2 regions of the Staphylococcus sp. EG-SA-2 genome follow, and region 1 is predicted to be linked to the other one. Evidence: riboswitches for the same ligand, from Rfam matches in the RefSeq annotation. Region 1 holds a riboswitch; the other holds the start of a gene.
The links. Region 1 has a riboswitch for S-adenosylmethionine ahead of IDG60_RS21195 (methionine ABC transporter ATP-binding protein). Riboswitches for the same ligand answer to the same signal wherever they lie in the genome.

Region 1 (8,158 bases):
TGAGCCATATGTGATATTTGAATTTGCACCAGCAATCACTTCAGAAATAATATTTAATTGATTTCCTTCACCAGATGCATTTGATAAGTAATTTTCAACATATGTGACTTCGGCGCTTTCTTCAGTAACGATGATAACATGGTTATAAAAGCTTGCATTTTTGTCGTCGTGCAACACAACGTATTGTACTGGATGTTCTACAACTACATTTTTAGGAACATAAACAAATACGCCACCATTAACTAATGCCGTGTGTAGCGCTGTGATACGATGTTCATCTACTGTTACTGCATCTTTCATAAAGTGCTTTTGTACTAAATCACTATGGTTCATAAGAGCGTCTGCTAAACCTTCAACGATAACGCCATCTTTCGATGCATTATCATCAACTTGTGTGTACGCAATCGTATTATTATGTTGAATTACTAAGTTTTTAGAATGATCTACGTCAATAATTTCTCTTACTGACTCAGGTAATTGTGATAAAGATTGATAAACATCACCTTTTACATCGTGTTGTTTAAAAGAATCAAAATCCCATTTTCTTAATTTTGTTTTATCAGGTTTTGGCATTTCTAAAGTTTCTGTTAATTTCAAAGCTTTTTTACGTAATTCTGTCATCCAAGAAGGTTCATTGTGGGCTTTAGAATAATCAACAAGTTGTTCTTCAGAAATGTTCAAAATATCAGTTGTCATAACTTTTTCCTCCTACTTGATGAAATTTACTATTTCGTATAAATGTTCATTTTCATCATATATAGATGAACATCTCATGGATACTGTATTAATAAGATTATTCAGCTGAACCGAACTCTTCTTTAACCCATTCATATCCTTCTTCTTCAAGACGTTTTGCTAATTCTGGACCACCAGATTTAACGACTTTACCAGCATACATTACATGTACTTTATCAGGAGTAATGTAATTTAATAATCGTTGATAGTGTGTAATCATTAATGCACCAAAGTTTTCCCCACGCATTTGGTTAATACCTTTAGATACAACTTTTAATGCATCGATGTCTAACCCTGAATCGATTTCATCTAAGATTGCAAACTTAGGTTCTAACATCATTAATTGTAAGATTTCGTTACGTTTCTTCTCTCCACCTGAGAAACCTTCATTTAAATAACGTTGTGCCATGTCTTTATCTATGTCTAGAAAATCCATGTTTTTATCTAATTTCTTAATAAATTGCATTAAGTTGATTTCTTGTCCTTCTTCACGTTTCGCATTGATTGCTGAACGCATGAAATCAGCATTTGTAACACCTGTAATTTCTGATGGATATTGCATTGCCAAGAATAATCCTGCTTTTGCTCTTTCATCAACTTCTAATTCTAAAATATTTACACCGTCTAAAAGTACTTCTCCTTTAGTTACTTCATAGCTTGGGTGTCCCATAATTGCAGATGATAAAGTTGATTTACCTGTCCCGTTTGGTCCCATAATCGCATGTATTTCATCAGTGTTAATTGTCAAGTTAACACCTTTTAAGATTTCTTTATCCTCAATAGACACATGTAGGTCTTTGATTTCTAATGTTGATGCCATTTTATATTCCCTCCGTAAAATATAAAGTTTTCTTAACTAGTTTATAATAATTTTAATTTGTAGTCAAAAAGACTTTGTAATAATGCGTTCAGTTAATTATAACTTACTTATACCTTAATATAAACAACTTAAACCCTTTTTATTATTTTTAATAACTCTAAAGTACAACTCTAATCCGCTCTCTTTAAAAATATAAATGATAATAAGTGCACATAATTTCTCAATGGATTTTATGAATTTAAAATATGTTATCATTTCACTAGGACATTTGTAATATGGTATGATGCTATTTATGATTTTATTCCAATCGTTTGAAAGGAGTTATTCATGCAACAATTTAAATGGATTAATATTCTAAAAGGTTTTGCTATGGGAACGAGTGACTTGGTACCTGGTGTTAGCGGTGGGACTATCGCATTATTGTTAGGTATTTACAATCAATTTATCGCTTCAATTAGCGGCATATTCTCACGACGTTTTTGGCCAAGTTTTACATTTTTAATCCCCATTATAATTGGAATGTTACTGGCAATGGGATCACTAAGTAATCTTTTTAATTATTTATTAAGCCAACACCATATTCCAACTATGTTTTTCTTTGGTGGATTAATCATTGGTATCGTTCCATATTTATTGAAAATTTCTAACTATAAAACGTCATTTACAACTAAACATTACATGATGGTTATAGCTGGTATCGCTATCTTAATTGTTATTACATTAATGAATAATGGTGATAAACATGCTGGAGAAACGCTTACTCTATCAACTGGTCTTATTATTAAATACTTTATTGCAGGTATGTGTGCATCTAGCGCTATGTTACTCCCAGGTATTTCAGGATCATTTATGTTATTAGTATTTGGCGTCTATGGTACGGTCATGCTAGCAATATCTGAAGTTGTTAAACTTAACTTTACCGGTCTTCCTATACTACTTGCAGTCGGATTTGGGGTGCTTGCTGGATTCATTATTTCAAGCAAAATTATCCAGTATTTCCTAACACATCATAAACTAATGACTTTTGCATTAATCATTGGTTTTGTTGTTGGCTCCCTCTTTGCAGTATTTCCAGGTTTACCAACTAATATCGTGATGTGGTTCGTTTCATTAGTAGTATTTATCATCGGTTTTATTGTAAGTTTGACTTTAGGTCGAATTACCGCTGAAAATGAATAATCATTTTAGGGGTGATAAAATATATTCAGTATCTCGTTAATCATATGCAATATATGTCTCGTTTTGTATACATATTATTGGATATCATTAGCGAGTTTTTATTTAGTTTTTTTCTAACATTAAAATAATTATTAATAAATTTTGGTATCCACTTTTTTAATACAAAAACCACCTAGCCGATGGTTATACCGACTAAGTGGCATGTGCAGTGTATTAGGAATAAAAAAGTAAAATTACTCGCCTTTGTTACCTTTTACTTTATCAATAAAATCAGTTGCTTTTTCTTTTGCATTTTCAACGAATTCTTTCGCTTTACCAGAAGCTTTATCTTCTTTACCTTCGTTTTCTAAATTTTTATTATCAGTAACATTACCTACTGTTTCTTTAACATTACCTTTTGCTTGTTCAAATTTACTTTCGTCTGCCATAATAAATGCCTCCTCGGAATAATTAAATGTTATATATAATACTTACCCACTGAAAAATTATCTAAACATTTTACTTAAATAATTTTTGATATTGATTTGACGTCATTTTATAACTAGCGAAATAGATTCATCATTAACTTGAGGGAGTGGGACTGAAATAATAAAGAATCACTAATGATTTATGATGTATTAGTCACTAGCCATGTGAAATTAAAAATAAGAATAAATGAGTAGCACGCATGCATATAGGATTTTACTTTATCCGTAATAGCATCTCATTCCTAAATATCATATAAATACCTGTTTAAATTAAAAAGCCCAGCAACATCACGTTACTGAGCCATTAATATGATTTATTTAGCAGGAATAACTGCACCGTTGTATTTTTCATTAATGAAGTCTTGAATATCTTTAGATTGTAATACTTCAATTAATGCTTTGATTTTCTTATCATCTTGATGTCCTTCTTTAACAGCAATTAAGTTTGCATAAGGATTATCTTTCGCACTTTCTACAGCAATAGAATCTTTTTTAGGATTTAGTTTTTGTTCGATTGCAAAGTTCGAATTAATGATAACAGCATCAGCGTCTTCATTTTGATAAATTTTAGGTAAGAATTCTGCTGATTGTTTATTATTAAACTTAATATCTTTTTTATTCTCTGTAATATCACTAAACTTAGCATCTTCAATTTTTACGCCTTTTTTGATCTTAATTAAACCTGCATCAACGAAGAATTTTAAGAAGCGTCCTTGTTCAGCTGGATTATTAGACACATAAACTGTCGCACCTTTTGGTAATTCTTTTAAACTTTTATACTTTTTAGAGTATACAGCCATAGGTTCTAAGTGAACATCACCGGCACTTACGATTTTGTAACCTTTATCCTTTTTCTCTGTGTTTAAATATGGTGTATGTTGGAAATAGTTTGCGTCAATTTCACCTTTATCTAGTAATTTATTAGGCGTAGTGTAATCGTTAATTGTTTTAATATCTAGGTCATAACCTTTTTTCTCTAATAATGGTTTTGCTTTTTCTAAAATTTCAGCATGTGGTGCTGGTGAAGCACCTACTGTTATTTTCTTATCGTCACTGCCACTTTTGTTTCCATTACCGCAAGCTGCTAATACAACTGCAAATGTTAATACTAAAATAAGACCAAATAATTTTTTCATAAAATGAACCCCCCAATTTATCGTTTATCAAGTTTATTTGTAAGCCAATCCCCAATGAATTGGATTATAAATACAATAATTAAAATAAAAACAGTTGATACTAAAATGACATCATTTTGATTTCGAGTGAAACCTGTTAAGTATGCTAAATTTCCTAAACCACCGGCACCAATTACACCTGCAACTGCTGTTGAACCAACTAAAGCGATTGCTGTAACTGTAATGCCAGACACTAGCGCTGGCATGGCTTCAGGTAAGAGGACTTTACGAATTACTATCCAAGTATTGGCACCCATTGACCAGGCCGCTTCGATGACACCTTTATCAATTTCTTTAAAAGCAATTTCTACGAGCCTTGCATAAAACGGTGCTGCGCCAATAATCAAGGCTGGTAACGCACCTGTCGGACCACTTATCGTTCCAAGTATCAAACTTGTAAATGGAATTAATAATAAAATTAAAATAATAAATGGTATCGCTCTAAATAAGTTAACAATGAAAGAAACGATAGAATAAAATAACCTTGCACCGATAGACTTACCTTTAGCAGACAAGAATAATAACACACCTAAAATAAGACCGAGTATAAATGCAAATATAGTTGAGACGACTGTCATGTATAGTGTTTCGACTATTGCAGTCCAAACTTCTGGCCACTGAATATTAGGCATTGTAATCATTTCATTTATAATTTCACTAAATGATTTACCCATGTCTTAACACCTCCATTTTAACTTGTCGCTCAATTAACTCTTTTTCGAATTTTCCGAAATCTACACTTGAAATATATGGAATATGCAGAACTAAAAAGCCGACTGTTCCATTTTTTGTATTTTTAATATTTGCTTCTAAAATATTAATTTTAATATCATAGGCAGTTGATAGACTCGATACAATAGGCTCGGTTGTTGTTGAACCAGCGAAAACTAATCTAACGATATAAGCATCTTTTTCTAATGGCTCTAATTCTGTTAAAGATGTTTCGAAATCATCATTTAAATCTTCTTTCACAAATCGTTTTGTCACAGTGTGTTGCGGATTTTCAAAAACCTGTGTCACCGGTCCATGTTCTATCACTTTACCACTTTCCATAACTGCAACTTCATCACAAATACGACGAATGACATGCATTTCATGCGTAATTAGTACAATTGTTAAATTTTGTTGTTCTCTAATTTTTAGTAGTAGATCTAAAATTTCATCTGTTGTTTGCGGATCAAGTGCACTTGTTGCCTCATCACAAAGCAAGACCGTTGGATCATTAGCTAACGCTCGTGCAATCCCAACACGTTGCTTTTGTCCACCTGATAACTCTGATGGATAAGCCTTTTCTCTACCTTTTAAACCGACGAGTTCGACAAGTTCTAATGCTTTTTGCTTAGCTCTCCTTCTAGGGACACCTGCAATTTCAAGCGGAAACATAATATTTTTTAACACAGTCCTTGACCATAACAAATTAAAATGTTGGAAGATCATACTTACTTTTTGTCTTTTTGCTCTTAATCCATTTTTGGACAATTGACCTATATGGTCTCCATCTATAATAACTTCACCTGATGTAGGCGCTTCTAAATGATTAAACATTCGAATCAAAGTACTTTTTCCTGCTCCAGAAAAACCAATGACGCCATAAATCGATCCTGCTCGAATCGATAAATTAACGTGATCTACAGCAAGGACTTCTTTATTTTTAGTCCGATATTCTTTAACAACTTCTTTTAATTCAATCACGTTGATTCCTCCCTGTGTTGCTTAATAAAATAAAAAATGCTTTCTCAATATCGATAGAAAAATTGAGAAAGCAATAGTAGTATTGTTTCTCTCATCTTCAAAAGTTAAAACTTTATGTGAATTGGCACCATTTCTATATAAGACGGTTGCCGGGCTTCGTAGGGCACATCCCTCCACCACTCTCGATAAGAGTTTACGCATCATTTAATTTGTATTAATCCTAACACCTTAGTAAAATTTCGTCAATAACTATTTTAAATTTTCTAACAAATCAGTCACCGATTTAAATGCATAAATTCGTTTTACTTCTTTATCTTTATTCATCAACAATAAAATCGGCGTAGACATGATTTGCATATCTTTACAAAACTGAGGATAAAAGTTTAAATCTATTTTCAATAATGGTAACTGCAATATTTCATTAGCAATGTCTAACATTCTTTCTGAAACCTTACAAGTACCACACGTTGGTGTATAACCAAAGATTAAATGTTTGTCTTCCTCATAAAATGTAGTTACATCTTTGATGTCTAATGAATTATTCATTTACTAAAACTAACCTTTCATTATTTATATTCGGTAAAAGAGGTGTTTCTTTCTTACAAGTAAAGCCATGTTTTGAAAGTACATGCGCCAAATATTGTTTGGGGCAATTCGCAACTTGACAGTAAGTTTTATCAATAAATATATGTTCACTTTCACTCAAATAACGTTTAAACCAATTTCTAATTCGATCTCCTTCGTCATCAGAATCGGCTAATACAAAAACTTGTTTATCATACAGTGATTCTATCATATCATCAAGCTTATCTATACTCATTGTTCCATGAGTACAAATAATATTGACTGGTTCTGCAATAACCTGTTGCACCCTTTTTTTATCAGATTTTCCTTCAACAATTATCACTTTATTTACAATAGCCATCATCATCACCCTTTAAAATCAATAAACATCTGTCACTGTATCATTTCACAAAATTGGTATGAATAAAACATAAATCACAAAAAATTTAAACTAGCTTAATATAATAATTACAAACTCAATGTTTGACTAGCTGGAACATTTAACATAAGCAGACAAAGGCTAAGTCAAAAATCAACATCCTAAAATCTACAATGTTATATTAACAATAGTTAACCAAAAGAAAATACACCTATAACAAACTTTTCAATTATAGCGGGGCCCCAACACAGAAGCTGGCGGAAAGTCAGCTTACAATAATGTGCAAGTTGGGGGCCCCAACATAAAGAAATACTTTTTCTTTAGAAATTAGTATTTCTTATGCATGAGTTTTACTCATGTATTCCTATTTTTAAATACACATTAGCTGTGGCTTATGAAAACAGGCTGGGACATAAATCAATGTTCTATGCTCTACGAAGTTATATTGGCAGTAGTTGACTGAACGAAAATGCGCTTGTAACAAGCTTTTTTCAATTCTAGTCAGGGGCCCCAACACAGAGAATTTCGAAAAGAAATTCTACAGGCAATGCAAGTTGGGGATGGGCCCCAACAAAGAGAAATTGGATTCTCAATTTCTACAGACAATGCAAGTTGGGGTGGGACGACGAAATAAATTTTGCGAAAATATCATTTCTGTCCCACTCCCTAGATTGATCTATAGATACTACACTTATTAAAGTAATATATTTTTATGATTCTCTTAGCTGCAATCCCATGAATACATGTAATCATCAAACTTCATAGCCTCAAGGTCAGTAGATTTCACTAAGATATTGGCAATACCTAAATCACCCCATATAATCGAAGAATTACCATCTCTTGTAGAATCAATTTGCAGTAAGACTCTATCATACATTTTCAGTTCTTGATCGTTCGTTCTTGGATCTATTTGGTCAAAATATGGATAACCACCAAGTTGATTAAATGGCTCCTTAGCAGTAAATGTGTTACACACAGGTTCCATTAATTCATCATATCCACCAAACATCGATTTTAGCGCGAAGGATGGATTGACTTTATTCCACAATGCAAGCACGTCCTCATCGTACTTATAATCAGTACATGTAATAGTTTGTTTCGACAATCTAAATTCTATAGAAAATGCTCCACTGAACGGGATATCCTC
Region 2 (8,833 bases), on a different contig from region 1:
TCGATCATTTTAATACATGCATGTTGGTTGGCAAATATTGAAATTGCGATGATTAATACAAGGTTGACACCTAATGAGATGACGAATCAGATGAGGTCAATCGATGTACAATTGATTTTTTGTACCTTGCCACTGGAATTGCGAGGGTTTCAAATTGTATCGCTGGATGATATTGAATTCGCTGGAAGGGATATTACAACGAACGGTTTGTTGGACAACACAATGGGTATCCAATATGATACATCGAATGAAACTGTGGTGCCGAAAGAGTCGCCGTCCAACATATTAAATACATCATTTAATTTAGATGACATTGCATCAATTATGTTTACATCAGGGACAACGGGCCCTCAAAAAGCGGTGCCACAAACGTTTCGTAATCATTATGCCAGTGCAATCGGATGTAAAGAGAGCTTGGGATTTGATCGTGACACTAATTGGCTATCTGTCTTGCCGATTTATCATATTTCGGGTCTCAGTGTACTTTTAAGAGCTGTTATTGAAGGTTTTACTGTGCGCATTGTTGATAAATTCAATGCCGAACAAATTTTAACGATGATTAAAAATGAACGAATCACGCACATTTCGCTTGTGCCACAAACTTTAAATTGGCTTATGCAACAAGGTTTACATGAACCTTATAATTTACAAAAAATATTACTCGGCGGTGCTAAATTATCTGCCACTATGATAGAGACGGCATTACAATATAACCTGCCAATTTATAATTCATTTGGTATGACTGAGACATGTTCGCAATTTTTAACAGCAACACCGGAAATGTTGCATGCACGTCCTGACACTGTAGGGATGCCAAGTGCCAATGTTGACGTTAAAATTAAAAATCCTAATAAAGAAGGTCATGGAGAATTAATGATTAAAGGTGCCAATGTGATGAATGGATATTTGTATCCAACAGATTTAACGGGTACGTTTGAAAATGGTTATTTTAATACAGGTGACATTGCTGAAATAGATCATGAAGGTTATGTTATGATTTATGACCGACGTAAAGATTTAATTATTAGTGGCGGTGAAAATATTTATCCATATCAAATTGAAACGGTAGCGAAGCAATTTCCAGGTATCAGTGACGCAGTATGTGTAGGGCATCCTGATGATACTTGGGGCCAAGTGCCTAAATTATATTTTGTCAGTGAAAGTGACATTTCAAAGGCACAATTGATTGCATATTTATCAAAACATTTAGCGAAATATAAAGTACCGAAACACTTTGAAAAGGTTGATACTTTACCTTATACATCAACGGGTAAATTACAGAGAAATAAGTTGTATAGAGGATGATTTGATGAAGTTGACAGCTTTGCATTTTTATAAATATAGTGAGCCATTTAAGTCACAAATTGTAACACCGAAAGTCACTTTAACGCATCGTGATTGTTTGTTTATCGAATTGATTGATGACAAAGGAAATGCATATTTCGGGGAATGTAACGCTTTTCAAACAGATTGGTATGATCATGAAACAATTGCTTCAGTGAAACATGTAATTGAGCAATGGTTCGAAGATAATAGAAATAAATCATTTGAAACGTATGAAGCAGCACTAAAATTAGTAGATTCATTGGAAAATACGCCTGCTGCAAGGGCAACTATTGTCATGGCATTGTATCAAATGTTTCATGTACTGCCTTCATTTTCAGTAGCATATGGAGCGACAGCGAGCGGCTTATCAAATAAACAACTAGAGTCATTGAAAGCAACAAAGCCGACCAGAATTAAATTAAAATGGACGCCTCAAATCATGCATCAAATTAGAGTGTTACGGGAATTAGACTTTCACTTTCAATTGGTTATAGATGCAAATGAGTCATTGGATCGTCAAGATTTCACACAGTTACAGCTATTAGCGCGTGAACAGGTTCTTTATATCGAAGAGCCATTTAAAGATATCTCCATGCTTGATGAAGTAGTGGATGGAACAATACCTCCAATAGCCCTTGATGAAAAGGCAACATCGTTGTTGGACATAATTAATTTGATAGAATTATACAATGTGAAAGTTGTTGTATTAAAACCATTTCGTCTAGGTGGCATTGATAAAGTGCAAACGGCAATTGATACTTTGAAAAGTCATGGTGTAAAAGTGGTTATTGGCGGCATGTACGAATATGGTTTAAGCCGTTATTTTACAGCGATGCTTGCTCGTAAAGGTGATTATCCAGGAGATGTTACACCAGCAGGTTATTATTTTGATCAAGATGTGGTTACTAAATCAGGCATATTAAAAGAGGGGCGACTCGAATTTCGCCCCCCTTTAGTGGATATAACTCAATTACAACCATATTAATGGTTATGTTTATGTGAATGCTTGCTTGCTGACTTGTCTTTTTTTAACGGAACAGGGTCAAAGCCACCTTTATGAAGCGGATGACATTTTAAAATACGACGGATGCCTAAATAAAGGCCTTTGAAAGCACCGTGGTATTGAATCGCTTCTCTAGTGTACTCTGAACATGTTGGATAAAAACGACAAGTTGGTGGAGTGAGTGGCGAAATGAAACGTTGATAAAAATGAATCATCGCCAAGAATATCTTTTTCATAATTAATGCCTCCAACGATAGTAATTAACTATTATATTAACATACAATGTAGGGATGTGATGCGCGTGAAGTTTAGGGATAAAGATAATCGTCAAGTTAATTTGACATTTAAAAAGGATAATGAGATAGCAGATGGCAATCATGTGCTAGCTATTCCAACGTTTAAAAATCAATTGCTTTTTACCAAACATAATTTACGGGGGATTGAATTTCCTGGTGGTAAAAGGGAACGCGGGGAAAGTAGTGCTGAAGCAGTTACCCGTGAATTATATGAAGAAACAGGCGCCAAAGTTAAAAATATTCATTACATAGCACAATATACCATTGAAACACATGATCAAACTGATTTTGTAAAAGATGTATATTTTATCGAAGTTGAATCATTGGTAAGCAAGAACGATTATTTAGAAACAGCAGGGCCAGTGTTGTTTAACTGTATCAATGATATTGAACTCGCACAACGGAGTTTCTTACTGCAAGATAGTACCATTTTAAAATGCGTAGAGAGGGTGCAATCACTTGGATTTTATCAAACGTAAACGAATGCCAATTGAATCTTTTACGCATCAATTCGAAGAAATTACATATTTGTCAGATGACTTACAAGTAAAAGCTTTAATGATGACACCACATCATGAAGTAAATCGCATTGTAGTTTATTTGCGAGGTGGCAAAGGTCAAGTAGGACGTGTGCGCGCAGGTAGATTAATGCAATTTTCAGATAGTCAAACTTTAGTGATTGGGCCATACTACCGAGGTAACAATGGGAGTGAAGGTAAAGACGAATTTTACCGTGGCGATTTAAATGATGTGACGCAATTATTAAGGTTGCTACATGATAAATATCCACATGCATTTATCCACATGGTTGGTTTTTCGCGAGGTGGTTTACAAGGATTGTTGACATTTCAAGACTTACCAGTAACAAGTTATACAATCTGGGGTGGTGTCTCAGATATTGATTTAATGTATGAAGAACGTGTCGATTTAAGAGGCATGCTACGAAGAATGATTGGTCATCCGAAAAAAGATCGAGCGGCATATGAGGCACGCCAAGCGATTCCAAACATTAATGAAAACAGTCCGCCAATATTAATTGTACATGGAGGGAAAGACCAGCAAGTTGGTATTCATCATGCGTATTATTTAGCGGACCAACTAGAGTTAAAAGGTGCCACGCATGAAACATTTTATCAAATGGCAGAAGGACATGTGCCAAGACCACCAGCGATGGTTGAAACATTGACTTATATTAAAGAGTTTATGAAACAAGTTGAGTTGCATAGCTAGTATGAAACGTGGTGTGCGCATGGGAACTATCAAGCTTTGAAGATGTGTGATATACGTTGAATGAGGGGTATGCGCTTTCAATGAAAATGTGCTCCATGCAGATAACTGTATGTGCTTTTTGTGAATAGGAACAACTTGCGTTGAGTTAACGATAAGTACTTTATGCAAAGTGGGGCAACATGCATAGCGTAAGGAACCGGTACTTTATGTGAAGACGTGCTGCTTCCATTAAATGAGTGATGCGAGTTTGGCATGAAGGTCACCTTAAATGTGCATTGTTGTAATAAAATTGCCTATAAATTTTTAGCACATAAAATAAGAGGAGCCAACCATTGTTAGACTATAACAACGGTTGGCTCTTTAATTAGTATTCAAATTTATTTGTTGAAGCTACCTTTTTCAGCAATATGTTCAACTTTTTCACCAAATTTTTCGAAGTTCTTTTCAAAACGTTGAATTAAATCTTCTGCTTGTGCTTTATATTTCTCTTTGTCGCTCCAAGCATTAATTGGATTTAAAATTGTTTTCGGTACATCTTCAATTTCTACAGGAATGCTTAAACCAAACGTACTATCTTTTGTATATTCTGCATTTTTCAATTTGCCAGAAATCGCTTGGTTTACCATTTGACGTGTGTAATGTAAGCTGATTCTACGTCCTACACCATATTTTCCGCCAGTCCATCCAGTATTAACAAGATAAACATCAACATCATGTAAATCGATAAGTTCACCTAATAAATCAGCGTAAACAGTAGGGTGTAACGGGAAGAACGGTGCTCCGAAACATGTTGAGAATGATGGTTCAGGTTCTGTCACACCACGCTCTGTACCAGCTAATTTAGAAGTGAAACCACTCAAGAAATGATACATTGCTTGGTCTTTATTTAACTTTGAAATCGGTGGAATAACACCAAATGCATCCGCAGTTAAGAAAATAATTGTATTTGGATGTGCTGCTTTTGATGGTACTACAATATTGTCAATGTGATTAATTGGATAAGCGGCACGCGTGTTTTCTGTATAACGATTGTCTTCAAAGTCCACTGAACCATCTTCTGCAACTACAGTGTTCTCTAAAATTGCACCATATTTGATTGCGTCAAAAATCTGTGGTTCTTTTTCTTTGGAAAGATTAATTGCTTTTGCATAGCAGCCACCTTCGATATTAAAGACCCCGTTTTTATTCCATCCGTGTTCATCATCACCGATTAGTTTACGGTGTGGGTCAGCCGATAAGGTTGTTTTACCAGTGCCAGATAGACCAAAGAATAATGCAACATCGCCTTTTTCACCAACGTTTGCTGAGCAATGCATGCTCATAATATCTTGCATCGGTAAGAGATAATTCATTACAGAGAAGATACCTTTTTTCATTTCACCAGCGTATTCAGTACCGCCGATTAAAATGACTTTGTGTTTAAATGAAATAATGACAAAGGTTTCAGATTTAGTACCATCAACTTCTGGATCTGCTTTAAAATGTGGTGCAGAAACGATAGTGAAGTTAGGTTTAATCTTTGTAGCTTCTTCTTTTGATTCAGGTCTAATAAACATATTTTTAGCAAATAAATTATGCCATGCTAATTCATTGATGACTGTAAGTTTTAACATTGTATCTTTATCGCTACCAGCGTAGCCTTTAAATACGTATAGTTCATCTTTTTTATCTAAATAGTCTAGTACTTTATGGTATAACTTCAAGAAAGTTTCTTCATCGATAGGTTGATTAATTTCTCCCCAATCAATGTTATCTCTATATGAAGGTTCAGAGACAAAAAATTTGTCTTTAGGCGAACGACCAGTATATTTTCCAGTACTTGCATTAACAGCACCAAGTTCTGTTAATACCCCTTCGTTATTGTCTAAGATTTTATTATAAAGTTGTGTCGTCGAAAGTTGAAAATGTGACGTTGGTTTTTTCAGTAATTTGTCAATTTTAGTTGTTTCAGTGTATGTGTCTACTGACATCCTAAATCCCTCCAAAGCGATAATTTAAATGTAAGCCTTTACATTTAATTAGTATAACACATTAACATAATTAATCTACAATATTTTACTGTAAATTTATTTGTGAAAAATTGACATTAATTCATTAATTAGGTACTATTATTTTTAACGGATTCTCTTATCCTGAGTGGTGGAGGGACATGGACCCAATGAAACCCAGCAACCTCTTTTTTTATAAAAGAAAGGTGCCAAACCGTTTGCAGACAAATAGGTCTGAACGATAAGAGCGAATGGACGTATTAGGCCTTCTCTCTATATTAATAGTTAGAAGGTCTTTTTTATTTAGCTCACAGAGAGAGAATTTTCGTAATATAAATTTAAAGGAGCAAACTATGTTAAATAACAAACGATTATTTACTTCAGAGTCTGTTACAGAAGGACACCCAGATAAAATCGCTGACCAAGTGTCAGATGCAATATTAGATGCTATTTTAAAAGACGACCCAAATGCACGTGTAGCTTGTGAAACAACTGTTACAACAGGTATGGCATTGATCGCCGGCGAAATTTCTACAACAACATATGTTGATATTCCGAAAGTTGTTAGAGAAACAATTAAAGAAATTGGATACACAAGAGCAAAATATGGTTATGATTATGAAACAATGGCAATTTTAACTGCGATTGATGAACAATCACCTGACATTGCACAAGGCGTGGATAAAGCATTAGAGTATCGTGATAAAGATAGCGAAGAAGAAATTGAAGCAACAGGTGCAGGTGACCAAGGTTTAATGTTTGGTTACGCAACGAATGAAACAGAAACGTACATGCCTCTAGCAATTTATTTATCACATCAATTGGCAAAACGTTTATCTGATGTGCGTAAAGATGGTACGTTAAATTATTTACGACCAGACGGTAAAGTTCAGGTCACTGTTGAATATGATGAAAATGATAACCCAGTACGTATTGATACGATTGTCGTATCAACACAACATGCTGATGATGTGACACTTGAACAAATTCAAGAAGACATCAAAGCGCATGTCATTTATCCAACTGTTCCAGAAAACTTGATTAATGAACAAACTAAATTCTACATCAATCCTACAGGACGCTTTGTAATCGGTGGACCTCAAGGTGATGCAGGATTAACAGGACGTAAAATCATTGTTGATACGTATGGTGGCTATGCACGTCATGGTGGCGGATGCTTCAGTGGTAAGGATCCTACAAAAGTAGACCGCTCAGCTGCATATGCTGCACGTTATGTGGCTAAAAATATTGTTGCAGCAGGTTTAGCAGATCAATGTGAAGTACAATTGGCATATGCGATTGGTGTTGCAGAACCAGTGTCAATTGCAATTGATACATTTGGAACAGGTAAAGTTTCTGAAGGACAACTTGTCGAAGCAGTTAGAAAACACTTTGACCTAAGACCTGCAGGCATTATTAAAATGCTTGATTTGAAACAACCGATTTACAAACAAACTGCTGCTTATGGTCATTTTGGACGTACAGATGTATTATTCCCATGGGAAAAATTAGACAAAGTGGAAGAATTAAAAGACGCAGTAAAATATTAAGATGAATTTAATATAGCTAAATAAAAGATTTTCGGTATATAAATGATAATATGTATCGAAAATCTTTAGCTTTTCTATTATAATTAAAGTTATTCATATATTAAAAAGGAGCGTTGTTGTGATGGATTTATCTTCACCGATAGTCATTGGACTCATTATTGCAGTAGTCATTGCATTAATCTTTTTTGTCCTTTTCTTAGTTACCTTAGGTAGTAAGAAAAAAGTTAAGCGACAAACAGAAGAAAAGTATGAACAACAAGAACAAAACATTAAAAAGTCTCATGAAGAAGCTTTAGAGAAAGAGCGTATTCAAAATAAAAAGACAATTACAAAACAACAAGAAGATTATAATCACATGGTTAGTACAAAAGATCGTGAGATTGACGCATTAAAATTGTTCTCGAAAAATCATAGTGAATATGTAACGGACATGAGATTAATTGGTATTCGTGAAAGATTAGTTAAAGAAAAACGAATTCGACCAGAAGATATGCACATTATGGCAAATATCTTTTTACCAAAGGATGGCTTTAATAATATTGAACGAATTAGTCATTTAGTATTAACAAGAACTGGTCTTTATATTATTGATTCTCAATTGTTAAAAGGTCATGTTTATAATGGTATTAGTGGCGGTCAATTTAAAGATTTACCACCAATGGAACAAGTATTTGATACATTGGATTTAGATAAATCTAGACCACAAACTATTGTGATGGATCAAAATGATGACAAACGTTCATTATCTTTTGTAAATTATTCAGATCAAATTGAGGCGATTAAACAATTGGCTGAAGACTTACAAAAAGAATTAGGTGCCAAATATACGCCAACTTCAATTTTATACTTTAATCCTAAAAATGAAGGCGATGTAACGATTTCAAATTATAATCAAAATAGTGCTGTCAAAGTGCTTGTCGGTGCTGAACAATTAGACGAGTTCTTTAACAAATTTGTATTCCATGGTCGTATTCAATACAACGTGGAAGACTTACAACAAATGATGGATAAAATTGAATCATTCAATTAAATGTTAGGCTGAAGTGATGACTATATGTTGTGACTTCGGCTTTTTTAGTTTGTCATAAATTAAACATAATTGCTTTTACAATTTGATTAATGTTTGAGAGATATTACTAGAATTTTAGTGGTTGATTGCTCTAAGTGTTTTTTCTCATGTATTCAACTCAGATTTGTTATGATAACAGGGTATAATACATCAAAAAGGTGAGGCGATATTTATGGAGGTTAAAACATTTTATAATGGAAACACGATGCCACAAATTGGTTTAGGGACATTTCGTGTGGAAAATGATGAAAATTGCATGGAAAGTGTTAAGTATGCCATTGAACAAGGATATCGTAGTATTGATACCGCAAAAGTTTATGGGAATGAAGAACAAGTAGGTGCTGGCATTCGTGCCGGATTGGAGTCAACTG

Region 2: linked by a shared signal. The riboswitch ahead of metK (methionine adenosyltransferase) and the one ahead of IDG60_RS21195 (methionine ABC transporter ATP-binding protein) in region 1 are both predicted to bind S-adenosylmethionine.

Annotation. Positions count from the first base shown of each region.
Region 1 is NZ_JACYHC010001326.1:1,005-9,162, forward strand. It holds gene sufD (Fe-S cluster assembly protein SufD) at 1-696, opposite strand, end outside; gene sufC (Fe-S cluster assembly ATPase SufC) at 794-1,555, opposite strand; gene popT (polyprenyl-phosphate transporter PopT) at 1,883-2,734, shown strand; gene IDG60_RS21180 (CsbD family protein) at 2,968-3,162, opposite strand; gene IDG60_RS21185 (MetQ/NlpA family ABC transporter substrate-binding protein) at 3,516-4,337, opposite strand; gene IDG60_RS21190 (methionine ABC transporter permease) at 4,355-5,050, opposite strand; gene IDG60_RS21195 (methionine ABC transporter ATP-binding protein) at 5,043-6,068, opposite strand; SAM riboswitch class I at 6,157-6,260, opposite strand; gene IDG60_RS21200 (thioredoxin family protein) at 6,318-6,614, opposite strand; gene IDG60_RS21205 (toprim domain-containing protein) at 6,607-6,993, opposite strand; partial or broken gene IDG60_RS21210 (DUF1963 domain-containing protein) at 7,733-8,158, opposite strand, start outside.
Region 2 is NZ_JACYHC010001182.1:108-8,940, forward strand. It holds partial or broken gene menE (o-succinylbenzoate--CoA ligase) at 1-1,305, shown strand, start outside; gene menC (o-succinylbenzoate synthase) at 1,310-2,311, shown strand; gene yidD (membrane protein insertion efficiency factor YidD) at 2,308-2,565, opposite strand; gene ytkD (RNA deprotection pyrophosphohydrolase) at 2,631-3,104, shown strand; gene IDG60_RS19390 (alpha/beta hydrolase family protein) at 3,109-3,855, shown strand; gene pckA (phosphoenolpyruvate carboxykinase (ATP)) at 4,233-5,825, opposite strand; SAM riboswitch class I at 5,980-6,091, shown strand; gene metK (methionine adenosyltransferase) at 6,197-7,393, shown strand; gene IDG60_RS19405 (nuclease-related domain-containing protein) at 7,515-8,423, shown strand; gene IDG60_RS19410 (aldo/keto reductase) at 8,635-8,833, shown strand, end outside.